DNA from 3 places in the Scandinavium sp. UTDF21-P1B genome. Region 1 is predicted to be linked to each of the others. Evidence: riboswitches for the same ligand, from Rfam matches in the RefSeq annotation. Region 1 holds a riboswitch; each other region holds the start of a gene.
The links. A riboswitch is a leader RNA that binds a small molecule or an ion and turns the genes downstream of it on or off. The one in region 1 is predicted to bind thiamine pyrophosphate.

Region 1 (9,597 bases):
GGTCGAAGGCGCAATGAACGGCATCGGAGAACGAGCGGGTAACTGTTCGCTGGAAGAAGTGATCATGGCGATCAAAGTCCGCAAAGACATCATGAACGTGCAGACGCGCATCAATCACAACGAAATCTGGCGCACCAGCCAGACCGTGAGCCAGATCTGCAGCATGCCGATCCCGGCGAACAAAGCAATTGTTGGTACCGGGGCCTTCGCCCACTCCTCCGGCATTCATCAGGACGGCGTGCTGAAAAATCGTGAAAACTACGAAATCATGACCCCGGAATCCATCGGCCTGAATCAGGTGCAGCTGAACCTGACTTCCCGCTCTGGCCGCGCGGCAGTGAAGCACCGTATGGATGAAATGGGCTACAAAGAGACCGATTACAGCCTGGATAACCTGTACGACGCGTTCCTGAAGCTGGCCGACAAAAAAGGCCAGGTCTTTGACTATGACCTGGAAGCACTGGCCTTTATTAACAAACAGCAGGAAGAGCCAGAGCATTTCCGCCTGGACTATTTCAGCGTGCAGTCCGGCTCCAACGATATCGCTACCGCCTCCGTCAAGCTCGCCTGTGGCGAAGAAGTCAAAGCCGAAGCGGCAAACGGCAACGGCCCGGTCGATGCGGTTTACCAGGCCATCAACCGTATCACCAACTTCAACATCGAGCTGGTGAAATACGGTCTGACTGCCAAAGGTCACGGTAAAGACGCGCTGGGTCAGGTGGATATCGTGGCGAACTATAACGGCCGCCGCTTCCACGGCGTAGGCCTGGCAACGGACATCGTTGAGTCCTCCGCTAAGGCGATGGTGCACGTGCTGAACAATATCTGGCGTGCAAACGAAGTCGAAAAAGAGTTGCAGCGCAAAGCGCAGAATAACGAGAACAAAAAGGAAACCGTGTAATGTCGAAGAATTACCATATTGCTGTGTTACCGGGCGACGGTATTGGCCCGGAAGTGATGGCACAAGCCCTGAAAGTCCTGGAAGCCGTGCGTAGCCGTTTTGACATGCGCATTACCACCAGCCACTACGACGTAGGCGGCATCGCTATCGATAAGCACGGTAAACCGCTGCCGCAGGCAACGGTAGAAGGCTGTGAGCAGGCCGATGCCATCCTGTTCGGCTCCGTCGGCGGCCCGAAATGGGAAAACCTGCCTCCTGCCGAGCAGCCGGAGCGTGGGGCGCTGCTGCCGCTGCGCAAGCATTTCAAACTGTTCTCTAATCTGCGCCCGGCAAAACTGTATCAGGGGCTGGAAGAGTTCTGCCCGCTGCGCGCAGATATTGCCGCCAACGGCTTCGACATTCTGTGCGTCCGTGAACTGACCGGCGGCATCTATTTTGGACAGCCAAAAGGCCGTGAAGGCAGCGGCCAGCACGAAAAAGCCTTTGATACCGAGGTGTATCACCGCTTTGAAATCGAGCGAATTGCGCGTATCGCCTTTGAGTCTGCCCGCAAGCGCCGTCATAAAGTGACGTCTATCGATAAAGCCAACGTATTGCAGACCTCCATTCTGTGGCGCGAAATCGTTAACGAAATCGCGAAAGAGTATCCCGACGTCGAGCTGGCGCACATGTACATCGATAACGCTACCATGCAACTGATTAAGGATCCGTCCCAGTTCGACGTGCTGCTTTGCTCTAACCTGTTCGGCGACATTCTCTCAGATGAGTGCGCGATGATTACCGGTTCGATGGGCATGCTGCCATCAGCAAGCCTCAATGAGCAAGGTTTTGGCCTGTACGAACCGGCTGGCGGCTCCGCGCCTGATATCGCTGGCAAAAATATCGCCAACCCGATTGCGCAGATCCTGTCGCTGGCGCTGCTGCTGCGCTACAGCCTGGACGCAAACGACGCGGCCACGGCTATTGAAAATGCGATTAACCGTGCATTAGAGCAAGGCGTACGTACCGGCGATTTGGCCCGCGGCAACGCGGCGGTCAGCACTGATGAAATGGGCGACATCATCGCCCGCTATGTTGCAGAAGGGGTGTAATCATGGCGAAGACGTTATACGAAAAATTGTTTGATGCGCACATCGTTCACGAAGCGCCAAACGAAACCCCGCTGCTGTATATCGACCGTCATCTGGTGCACGAGGTCACATCCCCGCAGGCGTTTGACGGCCTGCGCGCGCACCATCGTCCGGTGCGTCAGCCGGGCAAAACCTTCGCCACGATGGATCACAACGTGTCGACGGAGACCAAAGACATCAACGCCTCCGGTGAAATGGCGCGTATTCAGATGCAGGAGCTCATCAAGAACTGTAACGAGTTTGGCGTGGAGCTGTATGACCTGAATCACCCGTATCAGGGCATTGTGCATGTGATGGGGCCAGAGCAAGGGATTACCCTGCCGGGCATGACCATCGTCTGCGGCGATTCCCACACCGCCACCCACGGCGCGTTTGGCGCACTGGCGTTCGGTATCGGCACGTCCGAAGTGGAGCATGTACTGGCCACGCAGACCCTTAAGCAGGGCCGCGCGAAGACCATGAAAATTGAGGTTAAAGGCAAGGCTGCACCGGGCATCACGGCGAAAGATATCGTGCTGGCGATTATCGGCAAAACCGGCAGCGCGGGCGGTACCGGGCACGTGGTCGAATTCTGCGGCGACGCCATCCAGGCGCTGACGATGGAAGGCCGCATGACCCTGTGCAACATGGCGATTGAGATGGGCGCGAAAGCAGGTCTTGTTGCGCCAGATGAAACCACCTTCAACTACGTCAAAGGTCGCCTGCACGCACCGAAAGGCCAGCATTTTGACGATGCCGTTGCGTACTGGAAAACCCTGAAAACCGACGCCGACGCAAAATTCGATACCGTCGTGACCTTACAGGCCGAAGAGATCGCCCCGCAGGTCACCTGGGGCACCAACCCGGGCCAGGTGATTTCCGTCAACGACAGCATTCCGGACCCGACCTCGTTTGCCGATCCGGTTGAACGTGCAAGTGCTGAAAAAGCGCTGGCGTATATGGGCCTGAAGCCAGGCATCCCGCTGACCGAAGTGGCGATCGATAAAGTCTTTATCGGCTCCTGCACCAACTCCCGCATTGAGGATTTACGCGCAGCGGCAGAAATTGCCAAAGGGCGCAAAGTCGCACCAGGCGTTCAGGCGCTGGTCGTACCGGGTTCCGGTCCGGTAAAAGCCCAGGCGGAAGCAGAAGGCCTGGATAAGATTTTCATCGAAGCCGGTTTTGAATGGCGTTTACCGGGCTGCTCTATGTGCCTGGCAATGAACAACGACCGCCTGAATCCGGGCGAGCGCTGCGCCTCCACCAGCAACCGTAACTTTGAAGGCCGTCAGGGCCGCGGCGGTCGTACGCACCTGGTCAGTCCTGCAATGGCCGCGGCAGCCGCCGTGACCGGCCACTTCGCCGACATCCGTGGAATGAAATAAGGAGACCCTCATGGCAGAGAAATTTACCCAACATACCGGCCTGGTTGTCCCACTGGATGCGGCAAACGTCGACACCGATGCGATCATTCCGAAGCAGTTTTTACAGAAAGTGACCCGTACCGGCTTCGGTGCGCACCTGTTCAACGACTGGCGATTCCTCGATGACAAGGGAGAGCAACCGAACCCGGAATTCGTGCTGAACTTCCCGGAGTACAAGGGGGCGTCCATTCTGCTGGCGCGTGAAAACTTTGGCTGCGGTTCATCGCGTGAACACGCTCCATGGGCACTGACCGACTATGGATTCAAAGTCGTGATTGCACCGAGCTTCGCCGACATCTTCTACGGCAACAGCTTCAACAACCAGCTGCTGCCGGTCACGCTGAGCGATGAGCAGGTCGATGACCTGTTTAAGCAGGTGCAGGCGAATCCGGGCATGACTTTTGAAGTGGATCTGGAAGCGCAGGTGGTAAAAGCAGGCGATAAAGCCTACAGCTTTACGCTCGACGCCTTCCGCCGCCACTGTATGCTGAACGGTCTCGACAGCATCGGCCTGACGCTTCAGCATGAAGACGCCATCTCAGCGTACGAAAGCAAACAGCCTGCGTTTATGAGCTGAACCGGGTGCCGGATGCGGCGCCCCCTTAATCCGGCTTACAAAAAAATCAGTCCCCTGTAGGCCGGATAAGCTCTGCGCATCCGGCATTTCTACTTAAACATCCTTCACCCTGCAGGTCAGGCCAAACGCCATTAGCGAAATTACCGCAATCACCCAATAGACAAAGTGATGACCGAAGCTTTGCGCTACCGCGCCCTGAATCACGCCCGCCAGAATCACCCCCGTTGAAATGCTGTTAGTGAAAAGCGTCGTCGCGGAACCCGCTCGTCCCGGCATCAGATCCTGAAACCACAGCATGCCGATCCCGGCGATAATCCCGATAAACACCGCGTTGAATAACTGAAGGATCAGCAGCGCCTCGCGGCTGTGGAACACTATCAGCCCGGCGTAGAAAAGCACGCCTGCGGCCACGGCGGTCATCATCATCCGGCGTTTACCAAAGCGTTTGACGTAGTAGCCTGCAAGGATCATCGCCGGGATCTCAAGCCCGGCCGCCGTTCCCATCAGAATGCCCGCCAGGCTATCCGGCAGCCCCAAATCACTGCTGATCCACAAAGGCATATCGATGATATACATGGTGTTGCAGGTCCACATCAGCGTGGAAGCGATAAACAACATACGTACATTTTTATCGCCCCAGCCGCTGACCGCGGTCAGCGCCACCGTTGCGGGTTGCTCCACGCGCGCCACCGAAGGCAGCGCGAAGGCAATCAGCGCCAGACCCAGCACAAAAATCCCGGCGGCAATAGAAAACATCACGGTAAAGCCGTAATTCAGCGCCAGCATAAAGGCCAGCGGCGGACCGATTACCCACGCCAGCGAAAGTTGCGCGCGCATAACAGAGCTGAACATCACCACTTCACGGGCCGAACTGTCGGCGTATTCACGTGCCAGGGCGAAAAGCTGCGGCATAGCCGTGTTGGCGAGGGATGCCAGCAGCACGCCGCAGGTGATGAGCGTCAGATAATGGCGGTTAAAGGCGAACAGTAACGCGTTACCCACGGCCATCAGGCAGCAAAACATGATGAGCTTGCGCCTGTCGCCCTTGCGATCCGAACGTTTGGCGAGCCCAAGGCTCACGGCAATCCCGGCAATGGCGTTAACGGTGTAAAACAGGCCGACCCAGAACGGCTGTACGCCCACTTCCCGACTAAGAAACAGGCTCAGGGTCGGCGCCTGCAAAGCCCCGGCCACGCCAATCATGAACGCCACCAGCATAAAAGCCGCGTACACCCCGTTCAGGCGTCGTCCCATCGTCATCAGCCAGAGCATGATTGTTCCTTATCCACCAAAGAGAAACGAAAAAAGCCAGCAGAACGGTTCTGCTGGCGGGTGATTTTACACCAATACTCAGTCACACATGATCAGGCAAGTTAGTGGGATCAAGAAGCCGGCGTTGTAACTTCCCACTGCATCAGATCTTCCAGCATCTTCAGGCGCGTTCCTGCGACCAGGCGGGCCAGCCATGACGCTCCCTGCGTCGCCAAAAAGTACTGTTGATAAAACTGACGGACAGTTGGCTGCTTCATCGTCACCTCCTCACTTCATCGAAATGAATTATTGGCTTAATATGAGGATAAATAAATTGCTGAGTTTTCACCGGGAGTTCCCCTTTTATGTCCTCTGGTCGTCTGCAACAACAGTTCATCCGCTTATGGCAGTGCTGTGACGGAAAATCCCAGGAGACCACGCTCAACGAGCTGGCGGAATTGCTGAGTTGCTCACGCCGCCATATGCGCACGCTGCTTAACACCATGGAAGAGCGCGGCTGGCTCACCTGGCAGGCGGAGGCCGGACGCGGCAAGCGCTCACATCTCACCTTCCTTTATACAGGCCTCGCGCTTCAGCAGCAGCGGGCTGAGGACCTGCTCGAGCAGGACAGAATCGATCAGCTTGTGCAACTCGTCGGCGATAAAGCCACCGTGCGTCAGATGCTGGTGTCCCATCTGGGGCGCAGCTTCCGCCAGGGTCGGCATATTCTGCGGGTGCTCTACTACCGCCCGATGCGCAACCTGCTGCCCGGCACGCCGCTGCGCCGCTCGGAGACCCACATCGCCCGGCAGATTTTCAGCGCCCTGACGCGCATAAATGAGGAAAACGGGGAACTGGAAGCGGATATTGCGCACCACTGGCAGCAAATTTCCCCTTTACACTGGCGATTTTACCTCCGACCAGGCATCCATTTTCACCACGGACGTGAACTGGAAATGGAAGACGTTATCCATTCTTTGCAGCGCATTAACACTCTGCCGCTCTATGCGCACATCAGTCAAATTGATTCCCCGACGGCCTGGACGCTGGATATCCACCTCTCTCGTCCTGACCGCTGGCTCCCCTGGCTACTCGGCCACATTCCGGCGATGATCCTGCCGCAGGAATGGGAAACCATGCACAATTTTTCCAGCCTGCCGGTGGGCACCGGGCCTTATGCCGTTGTCCGCAACAACGAGAATCAGCTGAAGATCCACGCATTCGACGACTTCTTTGGCTTTCGTGCGCTGATCGACGAAGTGAACGTCTGGGTCTTACCAGAAATTAGCGACGAGGTGACCTGTGGCCTGACGCTGGAAGGCTCCAGTTCCACCGAGGGTGAAAAAGCGGTAGAAAGTCGCCTGGAGGAAGGGTGTTATTACCTGCTTTTCGACGCCCGAAGCCAGAAGGGCCTGGCGGACGATGTTCGTCGTTGGGTAAGCGAAATCCTCTCCCCTGCCAACCTGCTCTACCACGCCGACGAACAGTATCAGGGCTACTGGTTCCCGGCCTACGGCCTGCTACCGCGCTGGCACCACGCCCGCCCCGGCAAAGGCGAGAAGCCCCCCGGGCTGGAAACGCTCACGCTTACCTATTACCGGGAGCATCTGGAGCATAAGAACATTGCGCTAATCATGAGCCGACTGCTGGCTGAACATCAGGTGAAGCTGGTGATTCAGGAACTTGACTACGATGAATGGCACCGCGGCGAAGCGCAAAGCGATATGTGGCTCAACAGCGCCAACTTCACGCTGCCGCTGGACTTCTCGCTCTTCGCACACCTGTTTGAAGTGCCGCTGATCCAGCACTGCATTCCGCTGGACTGGCAACAGGCCGCCACCGACTGGCAGGCGGGGGAGATCAACCTCGCCAACTGGTCGCAGCAGCTGATTGCCCGGCGTGACATCGTACCGTTGATCCACCACTGGCTGCGCATCCAGGGGCAGCGCAGTATGCGTGGCCTGCGGATGAACACGCTCGGCTGGTTTGACTTTAAGTCAGCCTGGTTTGCGCCGCCCGACCCTTAATCCCCACCGCGAGGCTTCCTGAAAAGTCACAAACTCATTACAATAACGCCGTTCTCAACGGGGTGCTGCAAAACGCGGCTGAGATAATACCCGTCGAACCTGATCCGGATAACGCCGGCGAAGGGATTTGAGGCTCACTCAAAATCCTTTGCCACCCCTAATTTTTGAGGTGCAAAGTGCTGAAAAAACTCCTGCCGTTACTGGCGCTGGTTAGCGTGCCTGTTTTCGCCAAACCTGTTCTCACCGTTTATACCTACGACTCGTTCTCCGCCGACTGGGGCCCGGGCCCGGCAGTCAAAAAAGCCTTCGAAGCAGACTGTAACTGTGAGCTGAAATACGTCGCGCTGGAGGATGGTGTTTCACTGCTGAACCGTCTGCGCATGGAAGGCAAAAACAGCAAAGCCGACGTGGTGCTCGGGCTGGATAACAATCTGCTGGAGGCGGCAACGCAGACAAACCTGTTCGCCAAAAGCGGCGTGCAGACGGATGGGCTGACCGTGCCCGGCGGCTGGAAGAATGACACCTTTGTACCGTTTGATTACGGCTATTTCGCCTTTGTGTATGACAAGAACAAGCTGAAGAACCCGCCAAAGAGCCTTAAGGATCTGGTGGAAAGCCCGAATAAATGGCGCGTGATTTATGAAGATCCGCGCACCAGCACGCCGGGCCTTGGCCTGCTGCTGTGGATGCAGAAAGTGTACGGCGACAAAGCCCCGGAAGCCTGGCAGAAGCTGGCGGCGAAAACCGTCACCGTCACCAAAGGCTGGAGCGAAGCCTACGGCCTGTTCCTGAAAGGGGAAAGCGACCTGGTGCTGAGCTACACCACCTCTCCGGCCTACCACATTATCGAAGAGAAAAAAGAGAACTATGCGGCCGCTGATTTCGCTGAAGGGCACTACCTTCAGGTCGAAGTGGCTGCGCGTACGGCAGCCAGCAAGCAGCCTGCGCTTGCCGAACAGTTCCTGAAGTTTATGGTCAGCCCGGGGTTCCAGAAAGCGATCCCGACCGGCAACTGGATGTACCCGGTGACGCAGGTTGAGCTGCCGGAGGCGTTTAGCTCGCTGGTGAAACCGACAACCACGCTGGAATATACTCCGAACCAGGTCGCAACCGAACGTCAGGGCTGGATTGCTGCATGGCAACGCGCCGTCAGCCAGTAATTCCCGGCTGGCTGCTGCCGGGTATCACGGTTGCCACATTGATGGTGACCGTGGCGCTGGCCGCCTTTCTGGCCTTATGGTTAAACGCCCCGGCGGGAAGCTGGGGTGAGTTCCTGCACGACAGCTACCTGTGGCACGTAGTGAGATTCTCCTTCTGGCAGGCATTTCTCTCCGCCCTGCTGTCGGTTTTTCCCGCTATCTTCCTTTCCCGTTCACTGTACCGCCGCCGCTTTCCCGGACGTCAAACCTTGCTGCGCCTGTGTGCCATGACGTTGATCCTGCCGGTCCTTGTCGCGGTCTTCGGCATCCTGAGCGTGTATGGACGCCAGGGCTTGCTCGCGCAGCTTTTCGCGCTGCTGGGCTGGCACTGGTCGTTCTCGCCCTATGGCTTACAGGGCATTCTGCTGGCGCACGTCTTCTTCAACATGCCGATGGCAACGCGCCTGCTGCTGCAGGCGCTGGAGCAAATTCCCGGCGAGCAGCGCCAGCTGGCGGCTCAGTTAGGCATGCGTGGCTTTACCTTTTTCCGCTTTGTCGAGTGGCCGTGGATGCGTCGGCAAATTCCGGCCATCGCGGCGCTGATTTTCATGCTGTGCTTTGCCAGCTTTGCCACCGTGCTGTCGCTCGGCGGTGGACCACAGGCGACGACCATCGAACTGGCTATCTATCAGGCACTTAACTTTGACTATGATCCAGGCCGGGCGGCGATGCTGGCGATTGTCCAGATGATTTGCTGCCTTGGTTTGATGTTAATCAGCCAGCGTTTGAGCCGCGCTATTGCTCCCGGCAATACGCAGCACACGGGCTGGCGCGATCCGGACGACCGCTTGCACAGCCGAATTATCGATTCGCTGCTGATTATCCTCGCTTTGCTGTTACTCCTGCCGCCGCTTCTGGCGGTGATCGTGGATGGCCTGAATCGTAATCTTCCCCACGTTCTGACGCAGCCCGAGCTGTGGCAGGCTATCTGGACTTCGCTACGCATTGCCGTAGCCGCCGGTTTTCTCTCCGTCGTGCTAACGCTGATGCTGCTGTGGAGTAGCCGCGAACTTCGCGCCAGAAACCAGCACCTTGCCGGACAGGGGCTGGAGCTAAGCGGCATGCTGATCCTCGCCATGCCGGGTATCGTGCTGGCGACCGGCTTCTTT
Region 2 (9,597 bases), on a different contig from region 1:
TCGTGCCATTGTGGCTGTGGCTCAGTAAAAATGGCTTCAGCGCCGGGGAAATCGGCTGGTCTTACGCCTGTACCGCCATCGCCGCGATCCTCTCGCCTATCCTCGTCGGCTCGCTGACGGACCGCTTCTTCCCTGCGCAGAAAGTGCTGGCCGTGCTGATGTTCGCAGGCGCCATCCTGATGTACTTCGCCGCACAGCAAACCACCTTCAGCGGCTTCTTCCCGCTGCTGCTGGCCTACTCGCTCACCTATATGCCGACCATCGCGTTGACCAACAGCATCGCGTTTTCCCACGTGCCGGACGTCGAGCGTGACTTCCCGCGCATCCGCGTGATGGGCACCATCGGCTGGATTGGCTCGGGGCTGGTGTGCGGATTCTTACCGCAGATGATGGGCTATGACGACATTTCGCCAACCAGCATTCCATTGCTGATTACCGCAGGCAGCTCCGCGCTGCTCGGCGTGTTCGCGCTGTTCCTGCCGGATACGCCACCGAAGAGCACCGGCAAGCTGAGCCTGAAGGTGATGCTTGGCCTGGACGCGCTGGTCCTGCTGCGCGATAAAAACTTCCTCGTCTTTTTCTTCTGCTCTTTCCTGTTCGCGATGCCGCTGGCGTTCTATTACATCTTCGCCAATGGCTATTTAACGGAAGTGGGCATGCACAATGCCACCGGCTGGATGACCCTCGGTCAGTTCTCCGAAATCTTCTTTATGCTGGCGCTGCCGTTCTTCACTAAACGCTTTGGTATTAAAAAGGTATTATTACTGGGTTTGATCACCGCAGCGATTCGCTATGGCTTCTTCGTCTACGGTGGCGCAGAACATTACTTCACCTACGGCCTGCTTTTCCTCGGTATTTTGCTGCACGGCGTGAGCTACGATTTTTACTACGTCACGGCCTATATCTATGTGGATAAAAAAGCGCCGGTGCAGATGCGCAACGCCGCGCAGGGCCTGATTACGCTCTGCTGTCAGGGCTTCGGCAGCCTGCTCGGCTACCGTCTGGGCGGGGTGATGATGGAAAAAATGTTCGCCTATAAGGAGCCCGTTAACGGACTGACCTTTAACTGGGCCGGAATGTGGACCTTCGGTGCGGTGATGATCGCGGTGATTGCCGTGCTGTTTATGCTGTTCTTCCGTGAATCGGACAAAGAGATTACCGCCATCCACGTCGACACCGACGAACGCGATATGGCGATGACACATGAGGAAGTGAAATGAAACACCAACGAATTCTCGGTGCCCTCTATGGGCAGGCGTTAGGCGATGCGATGGGAATGCCTTCTGAGCTGTGGCCGCGCTCCCGCGTGAAGGCGCACTTCGGGTGGATTGACCGTTTTCTCGATGGCCCGGCGGAAAATAACGCCGCCTGCTACTTCAAACGCGCAGAATTTACCGACGACACCTCAATGGCGCTGTGCCTGGCCGACGCGTTAATCGAATGCGACGGTGAAATCGTCCCGGACGTCATCGGTCGCCACATCCTGGCATGGGCTGAGGGCTTCGACGCGTTCAATAAAAACGTGCTCGGCCCGACGTCAAAAATTGCGCTGAATGCGATCCGCGACGGCAAGCCGGTCAGCCAGCTTGAGAACAACGGCGTGACTAACGGCGCGGCGATGCGCGTTTCCCCACTCGGCTGCGTGCTGCCAACGGCAAATCTGGATGCCTTTATTGATGATGTCGCGCAGGCCTCCAGCCCGACGCACAAATCCGATCTCGCCCTCGCTGGCGCCGTGGCCATTGGCTGGGCGGTTTCCCGCGCGATTGACGGTGAAAGCTGGCAGAACATTGTCGATGCGCTACCGTCCATCGCCCACCACGCACAGGAAAAACGCGTCACCACTTTCAATGCTTCTCTTGCGATGCGCATTGAGCTGGCGCTTAAAACGGTGCGTGAAGCCCACGGCGTGGAATCCGCCTGCGAGCAGCTCTACCAGCTGGTTGGCGCGGGCACCAGCACCATTGAATCGGTAGCCTGTGCAATTGCAATGGTGGAGCTGGCCGAAACCGATCCGAACCGCTGCGCCATCCTCTGCGCAAACCTCGGCGGCGACACCGACACCATCGGCGCAATGGCAACCGCTATCTGCGGCGCGCTGCACGGCGTCGACGGCATTGACCCTGCGCTGAAGCGGGAACTGGACGAAGTGAATCAGCTCGACTTTGGGCGCTACGCCGATGCCCTGCTGCAGTTCCGTCAACGGCGGGAGGAAAAATGCTGAGCGACAAACTGAGGCAGCTTCAGCAGCGGCGCCCGGTGACGGTGATCGGCTCGGCGGTGATTGACGTCATCGCCGACGCCTACGCCCTGCCCTGGCGCGGCTGTGATATCGAGCTCCAGCAGCAAAGCGTGAATATTGGCGGCTGTGCATTGAACGTCGCCGTGGCGCTGAAGCGTCTGGATATCGATGCCTGCAATGCCCTGCCGCTGGGCCAGGGCGTCTGGGCTGACATCGTGCGTAACAATCTGCACAAGCAGGGCATCACCAGCGTGATTGAAACCGACAGAGGTGATAACGGCTGGTGCCTGGCGCTGGTTGAACCCGACGGTGAGCGTACCTTCATGTCCTTTACCGGCGTGGAAAACGCATGGACGAATGAATGGCTGGCACGCCTGCCGCGCCATGCCGACGGTCTGGTTTATCTTTCCGGCTATCAGCTCACCGCCTCCTGCGCGGATTTGCTGATTGGCTGGCTGGCGTTGACGCCAGGCGTCACTGCGCTTATCGATTTCGGGCCGCGTATTGCTGATATTCCACCGGAGCGCTTCGCCCGCATCATGGCCTGCAAGCCGCTTATCACCCTGAACCGTCAGGAAGCGGAGATCGTGGCTGAACTTTACCAGCTTCCCGACGAGACTGAAGCGCTGGGCAAAGCGTGGCTGGAACGCTGGCATGCCCCGCTGATTGTCAGGCAAGACAAAGACGGCGCATGGTATTTCAGTGAGAAAGGCTGCGGGCAAGCAGCGGCATTTCCGACGACGGTGGTCGACACCATCGGGGCGGGTGACAGCCACGCGGGCGGCGTGCTGGCCGGTTTAGCTGCGGGCTGGTCTTTAAACGAAGCGGTGACGCTGGGCAATGCGGTGGCATCGTGGGTGGTAAGCCATCGCGGCGGCGACTGTGCACCGACGCGCGACGAACTACTCCTCACACACAAACACGTATAAATCACTGCGGCAGTAGCTGATGCTGTACTCAATCGGCCGCTGCTGCTGGTCCAGCGCCACCTGTTTAATCACCAGCACCGGAATTTTGTCATCCATTTTGATGTGCGATTGAAACTCGGCGTCCGGCATCCGGGCGCTGACCCGCGAGCGGGTGCGCTGCGGATAAATATGCTGGCTACGGAAGTAGTCGTACAGCGAAATGCCGATCTCGTCTGCATCCGCAATCAGATGCGACGGCACCCACGACTCCTCAATGGACACCGCCTCTTCATCGACATAGCGAATGCGCTTGAGTAGAAACACATCGCTTTTTGGCTCTATCGCCAGCTGCTCAGCCACTTCAGCCGGGCATTCCACCACGCGTTTGTTGACCCACAGCGTATCCGGCTTTTTCCCGCGCAGCACCACCTGCTGAGAAAACCCGCGCGCCTCTTTCAAAGAATACTCAAAGATGTTGTTGATCTGCGTACCATAGCCGCGGGCACGCGTCACAACACCCTCGTCTTCGAGAGTCTGCATCGCCTTGCGCACGGTGATGCGCGATACCCCGGTGAGCTGGCTGAGATCGCGCTCGCCGGGCAGAATATTGCCGTGCTCCAGCCAGCCGCTGCGCACTGCGTTCTTCACCGTTTCGGCAAACTTCAGGTACAGCGGCGTGTTGTCGGCGGCGGCGATGCGCTCATTCAGTTGAGCAAGAAGCCGGGTATGCGCTTGTTCCATCTCTGATTTTCCTGACAGACAGTTTCAGCCAGTATACTACCACCAGGCGTGAAAATGATGCACCGGACCGATCCCATTCCCCACCTCCAGCGAGTCGGCTTTTGCGAGCGCCGCAGAGAGCCAGCGTTTCGCCTCCGGCACCGTTTCCAGCCAGCCTGAATGTCGTGGACGCAGCGCGGCTAACGCCGCTGACAAGGTACATCCGGTTCCATGGGTATTTTTCGTTGGTACTCGCGGTGCGGTGAAGCGATGTTCCCCTTCGGCGGTAAACAGCCAGTCCGGGCTTTCCGCATCGTCCAGATGCCCGCCCTTCATCAGCACCGCCTCGCAGCCCAGAGCCCGCAGCGCACGTCCCTGCTCCAGCATCTCCCGCTCGTTTTGAGCGTGTGGCGCATCCAGTAACGCAGCGGCTTCCGGCAGATTCGGCGTGATTAACGAAACCTGCGGCAACAGCCTTTTACGCAGGGTTTCAACCGCCGATTCAGAGAGCAGCGGATCGCCGCTTTTCGCCAGCATTACCGTATCCAGCACCACGTTCTGGCTCTGGTATCGCGCGAGCCTTTCCGCGACGGCTTCCACAATATCGGTTTCCGCCAGCATCCCTATTTTGGTAGTGTCGATTCGCACATCGCTGAGCACCGAATCGAGCTGTGCTGCAACAAAGTCAGGCTCAATCCGATAAACCGACTGCACGCCACGGGTGTTCTGCGCCACCAGCGCAGTAATGACCGAACAGCCATAAGCACCCAGCGCTGAAAACGTTTTAAGATCGGCCTGAATACCCGCGCCGCCGCTCGGATCCGTGCCGGCGATAGTTAAGGCGTTAATCCGCTTCATGCCTGGCCCTCCCCATACAGCGCATCAAGGAACACAGCGACAAAACTTCCCGGCCCGGCGCTGTTTTCCGTCGCCAGGCTTCCGGCCCGTTTCATTATTCCGCAGGCTGCTGCCACGTTGTCGAGCCTGTCGCCCGGCAATGCGCAGCTTGCCGCCACCACCGCAGATAAAGCGCAGCCGGTACCGACCACGCGCGTCATTAGCGATGAACCGCCGATGACCATCAGCGTTCGCCGTCCATCAGTGACGTAATCCACTTCACCCGTTACCGCCACGACGGTAGAAATTTGCCGGGCCAGCGCCTGTGCGGCAGGCAATGCCGCCGCTGCGGTGTCCGTGGTATCTACACCCCGTCCGCCCAGGCTCATCCCTGCCAGCGCCATAATTTCAGAAGCATTGCCGCGAATCGCCGCAGGCTTCAGTGCCAGCAGCTGATGGCAAAATTCAGTGCGCAGCGCCAGCGCGCCAACGGCAACAGGATCCAGCGTCCAGGGTTTATTGTTCGCGCTCGCACTTTCCACGGCAAGACGCATTGCCAACGCACGTTCTTTCGTCAGCGTGCCGACGTTAATCAGCAACGCATCCGCCATTGCGACAAACTGGCGAGCCTCATCAGCGTCAATCACCATCGCCGGAGAAGCGCCGATAGCCAGTAAAACGTTGGCGGTAAAAGTCTGCACGACGTCATTGGTCATACAGTGAACGAGCGGCGAGCGGGAACGAAAAAGGTGTGAAGTATGCGCAACGAGCGCGGGGTTTAGCAGGTCAGCTTGCATGGTTCGCTCCTGCCAGACGGTGAAGAAGCGATACCCGATATGGGTTCTGACTTCCCTACGCTGGCATTATCCAGATCAGGTAATACGGGTATTTCTCAGCCTTCACAAAGAAGGGCACCCCGAGTCATTTGAATCAAATTCTGTGGTTAACGTGACGTTAAACCATGGGGAGGATAATGCTGCGGGCCGAGGATGTAAACACGTCTCTCCAACTCAGCCCTGACGCCCGCGCCACATCTCCCGCGTAATTTCCCACAGTTCTGAATCCAGCTCACCGGATACGTACTGCGCTTTTTCGGTACGGACTAAACGCATTCCATTTCGCATGGACAGATTTTTAGAACGTTGATTATCAGCAGCTTTTGGCGCCCTGAGCACCTCTTTGTTCAGCGTTTCAAACCAAAATTCATTCACCGCCTCGCAGGCTTCGGCCATCAGCCCCTTCCCCTGCCATTCCGGCACCAGCCAGAAACCGCGGTTATTATCAGGGATATCCATCAGTGAAATGACGCCGATTAGCTCGTTTTCGTCTTCTTTGGGTCGCAGGCTCCAGAACCATCCTGTCCCTTTTTTACTGGCGGCAAGCGCGACGTTATCAACGTAATGCTGTGCAGCACCCTCAGGAAAAGGCCAGGGCACGGTTGAAATCAGATAGCGCACTATCTCCCAACGAGGAAATTTGCGCTGAATCTGCTGCGCATCTTCTGAGCGCAATGGTTTAAGGATAAGCCTGTCGGTCACAATTTCAGGTGTGGCAATCATGTTGGTATACCCTCTGTTTAGTCGACCAGAACGCTTCTCAATTTCAGAACCACCTTGCTGGACACCCTGGACAATAACGTATCCTCTGGCAATGAATAGAGACTAAGCGCCAAAATGAAGGGAAAATCCTTACACTATTACCTTATCATTCAGACATATAGACAGGCTATCGTCAGCACACTAAAACGGAAGATGTTGCAGCTTTAGGACGCACTTTTCCCTTACCACTTCATATAACAAACGCACCGCCGGCGAAAGCTGTTTGCGGTGCGGGCAAATCATATTCAGCGGTACCGGGTCACCCTGATAGTCCGGCAGGATTATCTTCAATCGCCCTTCGGCAATATCATCGCTGACGTCCAGCCACGACTTATTGGCAATCCCTTCTCCGGCAATCGCCATACGGCGGATCACTTCCGCGTCATCGCTCATCATCACGCTGGAAACCTGCACCTCGTGCATCTGCCCGTCGCGAAAAAGCGTCCAGCGATCGTAGAGTCTGCCGCGCAGGCTGTAGGTGAGAGCATTGTGCTGGCGCAACTCCTCCAGCGTTTTCGGCTCGCCGTGGCGGCTTATCCAGTCGGGGGATGCCACCAGCACGCGACGGTTTTCCGCAGCGACGGGTAAAGAGATGAACGATGCATCGTCGTTGTGCCCATAGCGAAAAGCGACGTCCACCGGATCTTTAAAAATGTCGGCCAGGTTGTCGGAAAACAGAATACGCAGCCGCAGCGCAGGATGGCGGCGGCGAAAATCCTGAAAGACCGTGAGCAGGAGATTGCGGCCAAGATCTGAAGGCACAGCAATCTGTAGCGTACCGCGGATTTCATCTTCTGAAGTCTGAAGCTGCTGCATTCCGGCATGGAGCGTGTCGAGCATCTGCGTGGCAAACGGCAGCCAGGTTTCACCTTCCGGGGTTAATCGCAGGCTCCGGGTCGAACGCGCAAACAGCCGAATGTTGAGCTGTGTCTCCAGCCGTTTAATGGCTGTACTCACCTGCGCAGGCGGCAACCCCGCCTCACGCGCCGCTTCGCTAAAATTGCCCAACGCCGCCGCGCGCACGAACAGGGTCAGATCTTCCAGTCTGAGCATCTTTTTCTCCAGCCATTCACTTTCTGCATTGTAAGCCAAACCCGGAATCGTCTCAAAAAGCCCGTCTGCTGCCTCAGGGAATGCTATTCGCAGTATGCTTTCGAGGTTTGCTTACACTTTTTGCCCGCAAGAAGCTTGCCAGCAGGCGGGTGCATCAGGAATGATACGGGGCGGCATTTTTAAGTCCAGGTTATGTATTACAGGAATGTGGAGAAGGTATGCGTAAAACAAAAATGATGCTTCTGGCAGCACTGCTGGCAACAGCGGGTGCAGTATCAGCGGCACCGGCAACAGTATCGACCTCAGGGATCCAGCAGTATGAGCTGAACGACTTCATTGCCGATTTTACCCATTTCAAGATTGGGGACAGCGTGCCGGAGATGTACCGCACGGACGAGTACAACATCAAGCAGTGGAACCTGCGCAATTTGCCTGCGCCAGATGCGGGCACCCATTGGACCTATATGGGCGGCAACTATGTGCTGATTAGCGATGCAGACGGTAAAATCATCAAAGCCTACGACGGCGACATTTTCTATCACCGCTGAGCCCGCGCAGACTGTGAGCGTAACCGACGCTCACAGGTCGTACAATAATGCCTGGAGATAGCCATGAATATCCGCCCAGGAACCCCTTCCGATCGTCCTTTTCTTCGGACTCTGTTTCTTCACTCGCGCAGACAAAGCTGGCCCTGGGCTGACAGCTCCGGCTGGTCGCTGGAGGATTACGATACCGCAACGCTTGATGAACAGGTCTGGGTTGCCGAGATTGACGGTCACCGGGCAGGGTTCGCTTCCGTGTGGGAAAGCGATAACTTTCTGCACAATTTATTTGTTGCTCCACAATGGCAAGGGCACGGCGTGGGTAGCGCGCTGCTGCGCCACGTGCAGGCGACCTTTACCGGTACCGGTGCGCTGAAATGCCTGGTGCAAAATGAGCAGGCTCTGGCGTTTTATCAGCATCACGGCTGGCATACCGAAGCGCGCGGAATTTCGCCAGAGGGCGACTACTGGTTAATGCACTACCTACTTCCCTGAGCACCGTCCCTTTGCATACATAATTTTCATTCGATTTTGAGAACTTCGTTCCGGGAAACCCACTTGTCGGCGTCGCCTCAGCGCATACAATATACTGTATATAAATACAGTCATCGTATCACTCAGGAGAGGTTATTCATGGAAGCACCCGCCGTCTGGACTCATCCCCTGCTTTTTACCGAATTCGATCCCAATCTCGATTTTGTCGACGTCGCCACGCAGTGCGAGGAGCTGGCCGCCAGCGCCCTGGAATCCGAGCATCTGGAGACACAGCACGATCTCTACCAGCGCCTGCATACCTGCCTGGCACAGCTTCAGCCAACGCTGCTCGACCCCATTCCCGACGATCGCATGGCCGAATTCACCGTCAACGTGCTGCCGGATTGCCGCCCGGCGATGGAAACGGAAAGCGAATTGCTCTGCGAGTACTGCCTGGCGCTGAGCAAGCTGCTGTCAGGGCAGCCGCTCAGCATCAGCGTTGAAGAGACCTTACAGGGGCTGCTGTATGAGCTGACCTGCTTTTTGTCAGACACCATTCTCGCCCCGCGCTGGATAAACACGCCGCAAGGCGTAAAAATCCTCGGCTGACGGGCGAAAAAAAAAGCCACCCAGGGTGGCTTTCGATTACGCAGAGGCTATCACACGGCGCGAAACGCAATCTCGCCTGGAATGACTTCGCCCTGCCAGTACAGCTGTGCGGCAACGCGGCCAGCCAGCTGGCGGTACAGCGTGGTAAATTCACTGTCCGGGCGAGCCACAACGGTCGGCGTGCCGCGATCCAGGTCTTCACGCAGATTGATGTGCAGCGGCATCTGCCCCAGCAGCTGAGTGTGATACTGCTCCGCCAGGCGTTCTGCCCCACCGGTGCCGAAAATAGGCTCATGGTGGCCGCACTGGCTGCAGATATGCATGCTCATGTTTTCAACAATGCCGAGGACCGGTACCTCGACTTTCTCGAACATGACGATGCCTTTTTTGGCGTCAATCAGCGCGATATCCTGCGGCGTGGTCACCACCAGCGCGCCGGTAACAGGAATGTTCTGCGCCAGCGTCAGCTGAATGTCGCCGGTGCCTGGCGGCATGTCGAGCACCAGATAGTCGAGGTCCGGCCACAGCGTCTCCTGCAGCATCTGCATCAGCGCTTTGCTGGCCATCGGGCCGCGCCAGACCATCGCGTTATCGTCGGTCACCAGATAACCAAT
Region 3 (9,597 bases), on a different contig from region 1:
CGAGCACGCGCTGGCCTGGAAAGCGGCCCAGTCGCCGCTGGTTGATACGGTATTTGTTGCTCCGGGCAACGCGGGAACGGCGCTTGAGCCGACGCTGCAAAACGTCGCTATCAGCGCAACCGACATTCCTGCGCTGCTCAACTTCGCCAAAAGTGAAGACATTGGCCTGACCATCGTTGGGCCAGAAGCACCACTGGTGATTGGCGTGGTGGATGCCTTCCGCGAAGCGGGCCTGACCATATTCGGTCCGACTCAGGGTGCGGCACAACTCGAAGGATCCAAGGCCTTCACTAAGGATTTTCTGGCGCGCCATAATATCCCAACCGCCTGGTATCAGAATTTTACCGAAGTCGAACCTGCACTGGCTTATCTGCGCGAAAAAGGCGCACCGATTGTTATTAAAGCCGACGGTCTGGCTGCGGGTAAAGGCGTGATTGTCGCGATGACGCTCGAAGAAGCCGAAGCCGCCGTGCACGACATGCTGGCGGGTAACGCCTTTGGCGACGCAGGCCACCGTATCGTGATTGAAGAGTTTCTTGAAGGGGAAGAGGCCAGCTTTATCGTCATGGTTGACGGCGAAAACGTGCTGCCGATGGCCACCAGCCAGGATCACAAGCGCGTGGGCGATGGCGATACCGGCCCAAACACCGGCGGCATGGGCGCGTATTCTCCTGCTCCAGTCGTCACCGACGAAGTCCATCAACGCACCATGGATCGCGTCATTTGGCCAACCGTTCGCGGGATGGCGGCAGAAGGTAATACCTATACCGGCTTCCTGTATGCCGGATTGATGATCGACAAAGCGGGCAATCCGAAGGTTATCGAGTTTAACTGCCGCTTTGGCGATCCGGAAACTCAGCCGATCATGCTGCGCCTGCAGTCTGACCTTGTGGAACTCTGCCTTGCGGCCTGCGAAGGCAAGCTTGACGAGAAAACCTCCCGCTGGGATCCGCGTCCGTCTCTGGGCGTGGTGATGGCCGCCGGCGGCTATCCGGGAAGCTACAACACCGGAGATGAAATCCACGGCCTGCCGCTGGAAGAAGTAGAGAACGGGAAAGTGTTCCAGGCCGGGACAACGCTCTCCGAAGACGATCGCGTACTGACCAACGGTGGCCGCGTACTGTGCGTGACGGCGCTGGGTGAAACGGTAGCCGAAGCGCAGAAACGCGCGTATGCCTTAATGGCCGATATTCACTGGCATGGCAGCTTCAGCCGAAACGATATTGGTTATCGCGCGATTGCGCGTGAGCAAGGGAAGTAATTCGTCATTGCCCGGCGGCGCGATGCTTGCCGGGCCTGGGCTTTTCTGTCCGTTAAAAGGTTTTCTCTTTCGGCTGCCAGGTGCAGAAATCTTCATTTGCCACCAATAGCAGCTGTGACCCTTCCGGCGCTTCCAGCCACGCCACGCTGACTTCTACCGAAGAGTGATTCTGACGTCGTTCGATGTGATTAATCGCGCGAGCTTCTAAATCGGGCTTCATCGTCTCGCCTTCACAGGTCGTTACGGTATGATTTGCATGCCAGCGTCCCTGTCGCAGCACCACACGCCCCTGACGCAGCGCATCGCTGGTCTGACGGATTTGCTGCGCCTGATAGCGGTACAGCGCTATCTGGTCGTTAGAGAGCTGCTGCTTCTGTCCGTCGACTTCACGCTGCATAAAGCTGAGCTCGCCATGGTCATCAAAACGCACGCGAACGTGTTCTGGCGGTTTACCGTAGATATTGAGTTCAATCAGAGAAAGCGTGTCGCCCTGCCAGCGGTATTCGCTGGTTGAGGTGTTCCCGCTGCGCCACGGGCTGAAGGCCGCAAGCAGGTGAGTTTCGTTATCGGAATCTTTGCGCCAGATGCGCACCGCGCCCTGGTTATCGGCATAGCCGCTGGCGGTAAAAGGGGGTAATGCAGAGTTGTGGCTACAGGCGGTGAGCAACAGCACACCGGCCAGCGCCAGCGAACGGCGCCAGACGGACAAAAGGGGCGAAACCGCCCCTTCGATAAAACTGTTCACCGGCACGCGGTCTTACTTAACGGCGTCTTTCAGTGCTTTACCAGAAACAAAAGCCGGCACGTTAGCTGCGGCGATTTTGATTTCTTTACCGGTCTGCGGGTTGCGGCCAGTACGCTCAGCGCGGTGGTTCACTTTGAAGGTACCGAAACCAACCAGTTGTACAGCATCACCTTCTTTCAGAGACTCAGTAATTGCAGCCAGAGTAGATTCCAGGGCAGATTTAGCCTGTGCTTTAGACAGGTCAGCCTTGTCCGCAATTACATCAATCAGTTGAGTCTTGTTCATATGTTATCCTTACAATGTGTTTATCGCTTGCTAAGCATCGAGTGCGACGGAAATGCCTGAAAAGCACTCTCCTGCATACACGCACCGATAGCCACTTTTTTTCGCCTTCCAAATGTAGACCAGACGGGGGGCAGATGTGAAGCCTTCAGGCACGACAATTCGGACTGAATATCACGTTTTGTGGCTTCATTGCTGAAAATTTATACCGATATTGCTCTCGCCCGCCTCGCGGAGGTCTGCCCGCAGCCCTTTTATTAGTTCAATATCGCGTTCTTCACAGTCGGCCAGAAGTCGGAATATTTCCCATTGGATGTCCCATTCCTGCTCTACCGCTGGGTTCTCTTTCAGCTCTTCATCCGTCATTTCGCGGCCCGCCTGAGTCATTTCCAGCATCGCGACGGTAGTGATGGAGGTCTTGCTGACTTCGATCGCGTGTTCCAGCGTTTCGCCACTCAAACGTGAGTGCATCAGCTCGCTCAGCGCCACGCAGGCGTCAATGGCCGGATAAACGCCGTACATGTCGAAATCTTCCGCGACGGGGATCGCTTCCTCGAACTTCTCAAGCTGGCTGTCGAAGTTGACTTTGGCATCCTTCACCGTCAGCGTTTCCCAAATCAGATCGAGAATACGGCGATAAAGCTGCCCATCAGCAAATTCGGTCTGCTGGCAGAACATAGCGTAGTTCGGATACATACGCTCGCACAGGCAAGCCATAAAGGTCACGTGCTGCCAGCTTTCCAGCTTCTCGAGGCGCAGATGGATCGGGTTTTGTAACATGATGAATTCTCGAATACGTTAATGGGCGGCAGTTTACCTGAATCAGGGCTGAATTGCTTGCCAGCGCAGGAAGGCGGGCCGACGGGATGCCACTGCATCTGCCCAACGGGTGGGTTCCGGCAGACGGTAGCCGCGAGTACAGCGCTGAACCCAGGCCAGTGCGCTGTCCTGACTCACGCGATACCCGGTGGCGATAAACAGCGGGTTACAGCGCGCTTTGCTCCGCCATACCCAGCCGAGCTGCTCCTGCTTGTCGACGAGCGGCGCCAGCGCGCCCGGATCGGGAGAGAGTGGCTCAAACTTGCCGCACAGGCGCTTTTTCGCCACGCCGATAGTCGGCACGTCCACCAGCAGGCCAAAATGGCTGGCGACGCCGAGCCGCCGCGGGTGGGAAATGCCGTGGCCATCGACGAAAAGCAGATCGGGTTTACGGGAAAGCCGCTCCCACGCTGCCAGCAGCGCGGGATATTCGCGGAATGACAGAAAACCGGGGATATAGGGCATGGTGGTGGGAATACGCGCAATCTGGTATTCCACCAGCTCCAGTTCAGGCCAGGTCAGCAACACCATCGCGGCGCGCGTGACTTCGCCGCCCTCTTCGAAGCCGACATCCGCCCCGCCAATCAACGTCGGCGGATCGACCAGAAAGCGATCCTCGCGGATCACCGATGAAGCCAGTGCTTTTTGTTGTTCCCGAAGCTCCGCCAGATCCATGGTATTTCCTTATTGATGATACTGAGCTGACAAACGGTGTACGGCTTCAACAAACGCGCCCGCATGTTCTGGCGGCACATCCTGATGAATACCGTGGCCCAGGTTAAAGACGTGCCCCTCGCCCTGACCGAAACCAGCCAGAATGGTCGCCACTTCTTCCTCAATGCGCGCGGGTTGTGCGTACAGCATAGACGGATCCATGTTGCCCTGAAGCGCCACTTTGTCACCCACGCGACGGCGCGCATCGGCAATATCTGTTGTCCAGTCCAGGCCCAGCGCGTCGCAGCCTGTAGCCGCCATCGCCTCCAGCCACTGCCCGCCGCCTTTGGTAAACAGCGTCACCGGCACGCGGCGTCCTTCGTTTTCACGCAGCAGGCCATCGATAATCTTGTGCATGTAGTAGAGAGAGAACTGCTGGTAGTCACGCCCGGTCAGCACGCCACCCCAGGTGTCGAAAATCATGACCGACTGCGCGCCCGCGCGGATCTGCGCGTTCAGGTACAGCGTGACGCTCTTCGCCAGCTTATCCAGCAGCAGATGCAGCGCCTGCGGATCGGCGTACATCATCTTCTTAATAACGGTGAACGCTTTGCTGCTACCACCTTCGACCATATAAGTTGCCAGCGTCCACGGACTGCCGGAGAAGCCAATCAGCGGGACCTCGCCTTTGAGTTCGCGGCGAATGGTACGCACTGCGTTCATCACGTAGCCCAGCTCCTGTTCCGGATCGGGAACGGGCAGCTTTTCGATATCAGCTTTGGTTTTCAGCACCGAGGTGAAACGCGGGCCTTCACCGGCCTCGAAATAGAGCCCAAGCCCCATTGCGTCGGGAATGGTCAGAATGTCCGAAAAGAGGATCGCCGCATCCAGCGGGTAGCGACGCAGCGGCTGCAGGGTCACTTCACAGGCCAGCTCCGCATTTTTGCACAGTGACATAAAATCCCCCGCCTGCGCACGCGTAGCTTTGTACTCCGGCAAATAGCGGCCTGCCTGTCTCATCATCCAGACAGGTGTAATATCAACAGGCTGGCGCAGCAGCGCACGCAGATAACGATCGTTTTTCAGTTCGGTCATATTTGCAGTTCCTTTATGCATTATGCGGGGAGTGTACCATCACTCGTCATCTGCCCGACACATCGCCACGGTGTCTTCAATCAAACGCCGCGCCACGGTGCCCGGCGGCGGAAGCAGCGGCAGGTTATCGTAGCGATACCAGTTAGCGTCCAGTAATTCTTTCGGATCGATGACAATCTCTCCGCTGTCATAATCTGCCATAAACGCGGTCATCAGCGACTGGGGGAAAGGCCATGGCTGTGAGGTGATGTAACGAAGGTTTTTTACGCGGATGCCGCTCTCCTCCATCACTTCGCGGGCCACCGCCTGCTCCAGCGTTTCGCCCACTTCAACAAAACCTGCCAGCACGGTATGCACGCCGTTGCGATGGCGGGTATGCTGTGCCAGCAGGATGGAGTCATCACGCCGAATGGCGACGATAATGCACGGTGCGATTTGCGGGTAATAGCGTTCGCGGCAATGGCTGCACAGCATTGCCCATTCGGTTTTGCTCGGATGCATGGTGTGGCCGCAATAGCCGCAGAATTTATGCGAACGGTAAAACTCCGCCAGTTGGACGCCACGCCCGGCTAGCTGGAACAGGCCGACGTCCTGATCCAGGACCTGGCGAACCGTGCCCATCTCCTGGCAGCGCGCCTGTTGAACCAGCCAGACGGGAGCGCCTTCCCACTCACCAATTTGCATGGCTGGCAGGCCGACAAGATCGAAATTCTCTGCCGTCCCACACGGTATTTCTCCACCGGGCAGCCATAATTTCTGTTCGTGACTGACTATCCACCAACCGCTGTCTAATTTTTCAATAATACGATCCATATCTATTGCACTACCTTCGCTTCACTGGCACTTTGTTAACAGTGTTTTTACATTTTTGGGTGAGCCGTTTTTACTCTTTTAAAGTCGGAGTCCATCATGCTAAACCAGTTAGAAAGCCTGACAGAGCGCGTTGGCGGCAGCCATCATCTTGTCGATCAGTGGCTACAGGTGCGTAAGCAGTTGATCGTCGCCTATTACAATCTGGTTGGCATTAAGCCTGGCAAAGGATCGTATATGCGCCTCAACGAAAAAGCCCTCGACGATTTTTGCCAGCGTCTGGTGGATTATCTCTCCGCCGGTCACTTCAGTATTTATGAACGCATTGTCGGCGAATTGGAAGGCGAAAACCCACTTTTGGCGGCAACAAAGCTCTATCCGCAGCTTGAAGGCAACACCCAGCAGATCATGGATTTGTATGATTCCAGCCTGGAAACCGCCATCGACGATGATAACTGCATGGAGTTTCAACAGGCGTTATCCGCCCTTGGCGAAGCGCTGGCCGCGCGCTTTACGCTGGAAGACAGCCTGATTGCGCTGGCGCTGGACAGCAAATTTAACGGCGGCGCGAACGACGAAAATCAGATCGCGCGTCCGGCTTGAGTTCTTAAGCGTTAACGAGTAATTTACAACCTTCACCTCGCCTGCGGGCGGGGTTTTATCTTGTCGGAGTGCCCATTTGGGCTGAGACCGTTAATTCGGGATCCGCGGAACCTGATCAGGCTAATACCTGCGAAGGGAACAAGAGTCAACCTGCTGTTACATCGCCATAAAGGCGATGTCTCCTCTTGCTTCATCCGTCGTCTGACAAGCCATATCCTTACTTTACTGGAATGTGCTATGTCTACTACCAAACTGACCCGCCGCGAACAGCGTGCACAGGCTCAACGCTTTATCGACACGCTGGAAGGCACCGCGTTTCCTAACTCACAGCGTATCTATCTTCAGGGCTCGCAGGACGATATTCGCGTCCCAATGCGCGAAATTCAGCTAAGCCCAACGCTCATCGGCGGCACCAAAGAGAATCCACAGTTCGAACAAAACGAAGCTGTGCCGGTGTACGACACCTCCGGCCCGTATGGCGAGCCGTCGATAAAAATTAACGTCCAGCTCGGCCTGGAAAAGCTACGCCAGCCATGGATTGACGCCCGCAACGACAGCGAACCGCTGGATGAGAGAAGCTCAGCGTACACCAAAGAGCGCCTGGCCGACGACGGCCTCGACGAGCTGCGCTTCAGCGGATTGTTAAAGCCCAAACGCGCTAAGTCCGGTAAATGCGTGACCCAGCTGCACTACGCCCGCCAGGGCATCGTGACGCCGGAAATGGAGTTCATCGCCATTCGCGAAAACATGGGGCGTGAGCGGATTCGCGGTGAAGTCTTACGCCACCAGCATCCGGGAGAAGGTTTCGGCGCGCGTTTGCCGGAAAATATCACCCCGGAATTTGTGCGCGATGAAGTGGCCGCCGGCCGCGCCATCATCCCGGCAAACATCAACCACCCGGAATCCGAGCCGATGATCATTGGCCGCAATTTCCTCGTCAAGGTGAACGCCAACATCGGCAACTCGGCGGTGACCTCCTCCATCGAAGAGGAAGTGGAGAAGCTGGTGTGGTCAACGCGCTGGGGCGCGGATACGGTGATGGACTTATCAACGGGGCGCTACATCCACGAAACCCGCGAGTGGATCCTGCGCAACAGCCCGGTTCCGATCGGCACCGTGCCGATCTATCAGGCGCTGGAGAAGGTTAACGGGATCGCCGAAGATCTGACGTGGGAAGCCTTCCGGGATACTTTACTGGAACAAGCCGAACAGGGCGTCGACTACTTCACCATTCACGCTGGCGTGCTGCTGCGCTACGTGCCGATGACGGCCAAACGCCTGACGGGCATTGTTTCCCGCGGCGGCTCCATTATAGCGAAGTGGTGCCTGTCGCATCATCAGGAAAACTTCCTTTATCAGCACTTCCGCGAGATCTGCGAAATCTGCGCCGCCTACGACGTTTCCCTCTCTCTTGGCGACGGACTGCGTCCGGGCTCGATTCAGGATGCCAATGACGAAGCGCAGTTTGCCGAACTGCACACGCTCGGCGAGCTGACCAAAATTGCCTGGGAGTACGACGTGCAGGTGATGATTGAAGGTCCGGGCCATGTGCCGATGCAGATGATTCGCCGCAACATGACCGAAGAACTGGAGCACTGCCACGAAGCACCGTTCTACACGCTTGGGCCGCTGACCACGGATATCGCACCGGGTTATGACCACTTCACTTCCGGCATTGGCGCGGCAATGATCGGCTGGTTTGGCTGCGCGATGCTCTGCTACGTTACGCCAAAAGAGCATCTCGGCCTGCCGAATAAAGAAGACGTTAAGCAAGGGCTTATCACCTATAAGATTGCCGCCCACGCCGCGGATCTGGCAAAAGGTCATCCCGGAGCGCAAATCCGTGATAACGCTATGTCAAAAGCACGCTTTGAATTCCGCTGGGAAGATCAGTTCAACCTGGCGCTCGACCCCTTCACCGCCCGCGCATATCACGATGAAACCCTGCCGCAGGAATCCGGAAAAGTAGCCCACTTCTGCTCAATGTGCGGCCCCAAATTCTGCTCGATGAAAATCTCTCAGGAAGTCCGCGACTACGCGGCGGCACAGACCATTGAAGTCGGCATGGCGGATATGTCAGAGAACTTCCGCGCCAAAGGCGGCGAAATCTATCTGCGCAAGGAGGAAGCCTGATGTATCAGCCCGATTTCCCGACGGTGCCACACCGTCTCGGCCTTTACCCGGTGGTCGATAGCGTGGAGTGGATCAAACGCCTGCTTGAAGCAGGTGTACGCACTCTTCAGCTACGTATTAAAGATAAGCGCGATGAGGAAGTGGAGGCGGACGTTATCGCCGCCATCGCTTTGGGCCGTCGCTATCGCGCCCGGTTGTTTATCAACGATTACTGGCGGCTGGCGATTAAGCATAAGGCCTACGGCGTGCATCTGGGCCAGGAGGATCTGGAAGTGACGGATCTGGACGCCATTCGTCAGGCTGGCCTGCGGCTGGGTGTTTCCACCCATGATGATATGGAGATAGACGTAGCGCTGGCTGTACGGCCGTCTTATATCGCCCTCGGCCACGTTTTTCCAACGCAAACCAAGCAGATGCCATCAGCTCCGCAGGGGCTGACGCAGCTTGCCGCACATGTTGAGCGACTGAAAGATTACCCGACGGTAGCCATTGGCGGCATCAGCCTTGCGCGCGCGCCGTCCGTTCTGGCAACGGGGGTTGGGAGCATTGCAGTGGTCAGCGCGATAACCGAAGCGCCGGACTGGCAAATCGCCACGGCTCAGCTGCTTGAGATGGCGGGAGCGGGCGATGAACAATCGTGACTTTATGCGCTACAGCCGCCAGATCCTGCTGGAGGATATTGCCGTCGACGGCCAGCAGAAGCTGCTCGCCAGCCGGGTGCTGATCGTTGGGCTGGGAGGTTTAGGCGCGCCTGCAGCGCTGTATCTCGCGGGCGCAGGAATCGGCACGCTGGTGCTGGCAGACGATGACCACGTGCATATCAGCAATTTGCAGCGCCAGATCCTGTTCAGCGTTGACGATATTGATCGGCCGAAAGCGGAGATAACGAAGCAGCGGCTGGCTCAGCTCAATCCGGATATTCAGCTGATCGCACTAAACCAGCACCTCGAAGGCGAGGGGCTTCATAAGCAAGTCGTGCAGGCCGATGTGGTACTCGACTGTACCGACACGATGGCGAGTCGTCAGGCCATAAATGCCGCCTGCGTGAAGCACGGCACGCCGCTGATAACCGCCAGTGCCGTCGGCTTCGGCGGACAGCTGATGACCATTGCACCACCCTTCACCCATGGCTGCTACCGCTGTCTCTGGCCTGATGAACGGGAGCCAGAGCGCAACTGCCGCACCGCGGGGATCG

Region 2: it holds a riboswitch for thiamine pyrophosphate, as region 1 does, so the genes downstream of both, thiM (hydroxyethylthiazole kinase) here and thiB (thiamine ABC transporter substrate binding subunit) in region 1, are expected to answer to the same signal.
Region 3: it holds a riboswitch for thiamine pyrophosphate, as region 1 does, so the genes downstream of both, thiC (phosphomethylpyrimidine synthase ThiC) here and thiB (thiamine ABC transporter substrate binding subunit) in region 1, are expected to answer to the same signal.

The regions. Positions count from the first base shown of each region.
Region 1 is NZ_JBFLVD010000002.1:147,778-157,374, reverse strand. Features, by position in the region: gene leuA (2-isopropylmalate synthase) at 1-901, shown strand, start outside; gene leuB (3-isopropylmalate dehydrogenase) at 901-1,992, shown strand; gene leuC (3-isopropylmalate dehydratase large subunit) at 1,995-3,395, shown strand; gene leuD (3-isopropylmalate dehydratase small subunit) at 3,406-4,011, shown strand; gene AB1287_RS01610 (sugar efflux transporter) at 4,105-5,283, opposite strand; gene sgrT (glucose uptake inhibitor SgrT) at 5,394-5,540, opposite strand; gene sgrR (HTH-type transcriptional regulator SgrR) at 5,628-7,289, shown strand; TPP riboswitch at 7,338-7,433, shown strand; gene thiB (thiamine ABC transporter substrate binding subunit) at 7,466-8,449, shown strand; gene thiP (thiamine/thiamine pyrophosphate ABC transporter permease ThiP) at 8,425-9,597, shown strand, end outside.
Region 2 is NZ_JBFLVD010000035.1:2,774-12,370, reverse strand. Features, by position in the region: gene AB1287_RS20830 (nucleoside permease) at 1-1,220, shown strand, start outside; gene AB1287_RS20825 (ADP-ribosylglycohydrolase family protein) at 1,217-2,224, shown strand; gene AB1287_RS20820 (PfkB family carbohydrate kinase) at 2,218-3,171, shown strand; gene AB1287_RS20815 (GntR family transcriptional regulator) at 3,145-3,891, opposite strand; gene thiD (bifunctional hydroxymethylpyrimidine kinase/phosphomethylpyrimidine kinase) at 3,928-4,728, opposite strand; gene thiM (hydroxyethylthiazole kinase) at 4,725-5,504, opposite strand; TPP riboswitch at 5,540-5,636, opposite strand; gene AB1287_RS20800 (GNAT family N-acetyltransferase) at 5,718-6,266, opposite strand; gene AB1287_RS20795 (LysR family transcriptional regulator) at 6,447-7,358, opposite strand; gene AB1287_RS20790 (RcnB family protein) at 7,577-7,906, shown strand; gene AB1287_RS20785 (GNAT family N-acetyltransferase) at 7,970-8,395, shown strand; gene AB1287_RS20780 (hypothetical protein) at 8,534-8,983, shown strand; gene apbC (iron-sulfur cluster carrier protein ApbC) at 9,034-9,597, opposite strand, start outside.
Region 3 is NZ_JBFLVD010000045.1:1,916-11,512, forward strand. Features, by position in the region: gene purD (phosphoribosylamine--glycine ligase) at 1-1,261, shown strand, start outside; gene AB1287_RS22160 (DUF1481 domain-containing protein) at 1,314-2,006, opposite strand; gene hupA (nucleoid-associated protein HU-alpha) at 2,019-2,291, opposite strand; gene AB1287_RS22170 (YjaG family protein) at 2,478-3,068, opposite strand; gene nfi (deoxyribonuclease V) at 3,111-3,782, opposite strand; gene hemE (uroporphyrinogen decarboxylase) at 3,792-4,856, opposite strand; gene nudC (NAD(+) diphosphatase) at 4,896-5,669, opposite strand; gene rsd (sigma D regulator) at 5,766-6,269, shown strand; TPP riboswitch at 6,324-6,424, shown strand; gene thiC (phosphomethylpyrimidine synthase ThiC) at 6,507-8,402, shown strand; gene thiE (thiamine phosphate synthase) at 8,402-9,043, shown strand; gene AB1287_RS22205 (ThiF family adenylyltransferase) at 9,030-9,597, shown strand, end outside.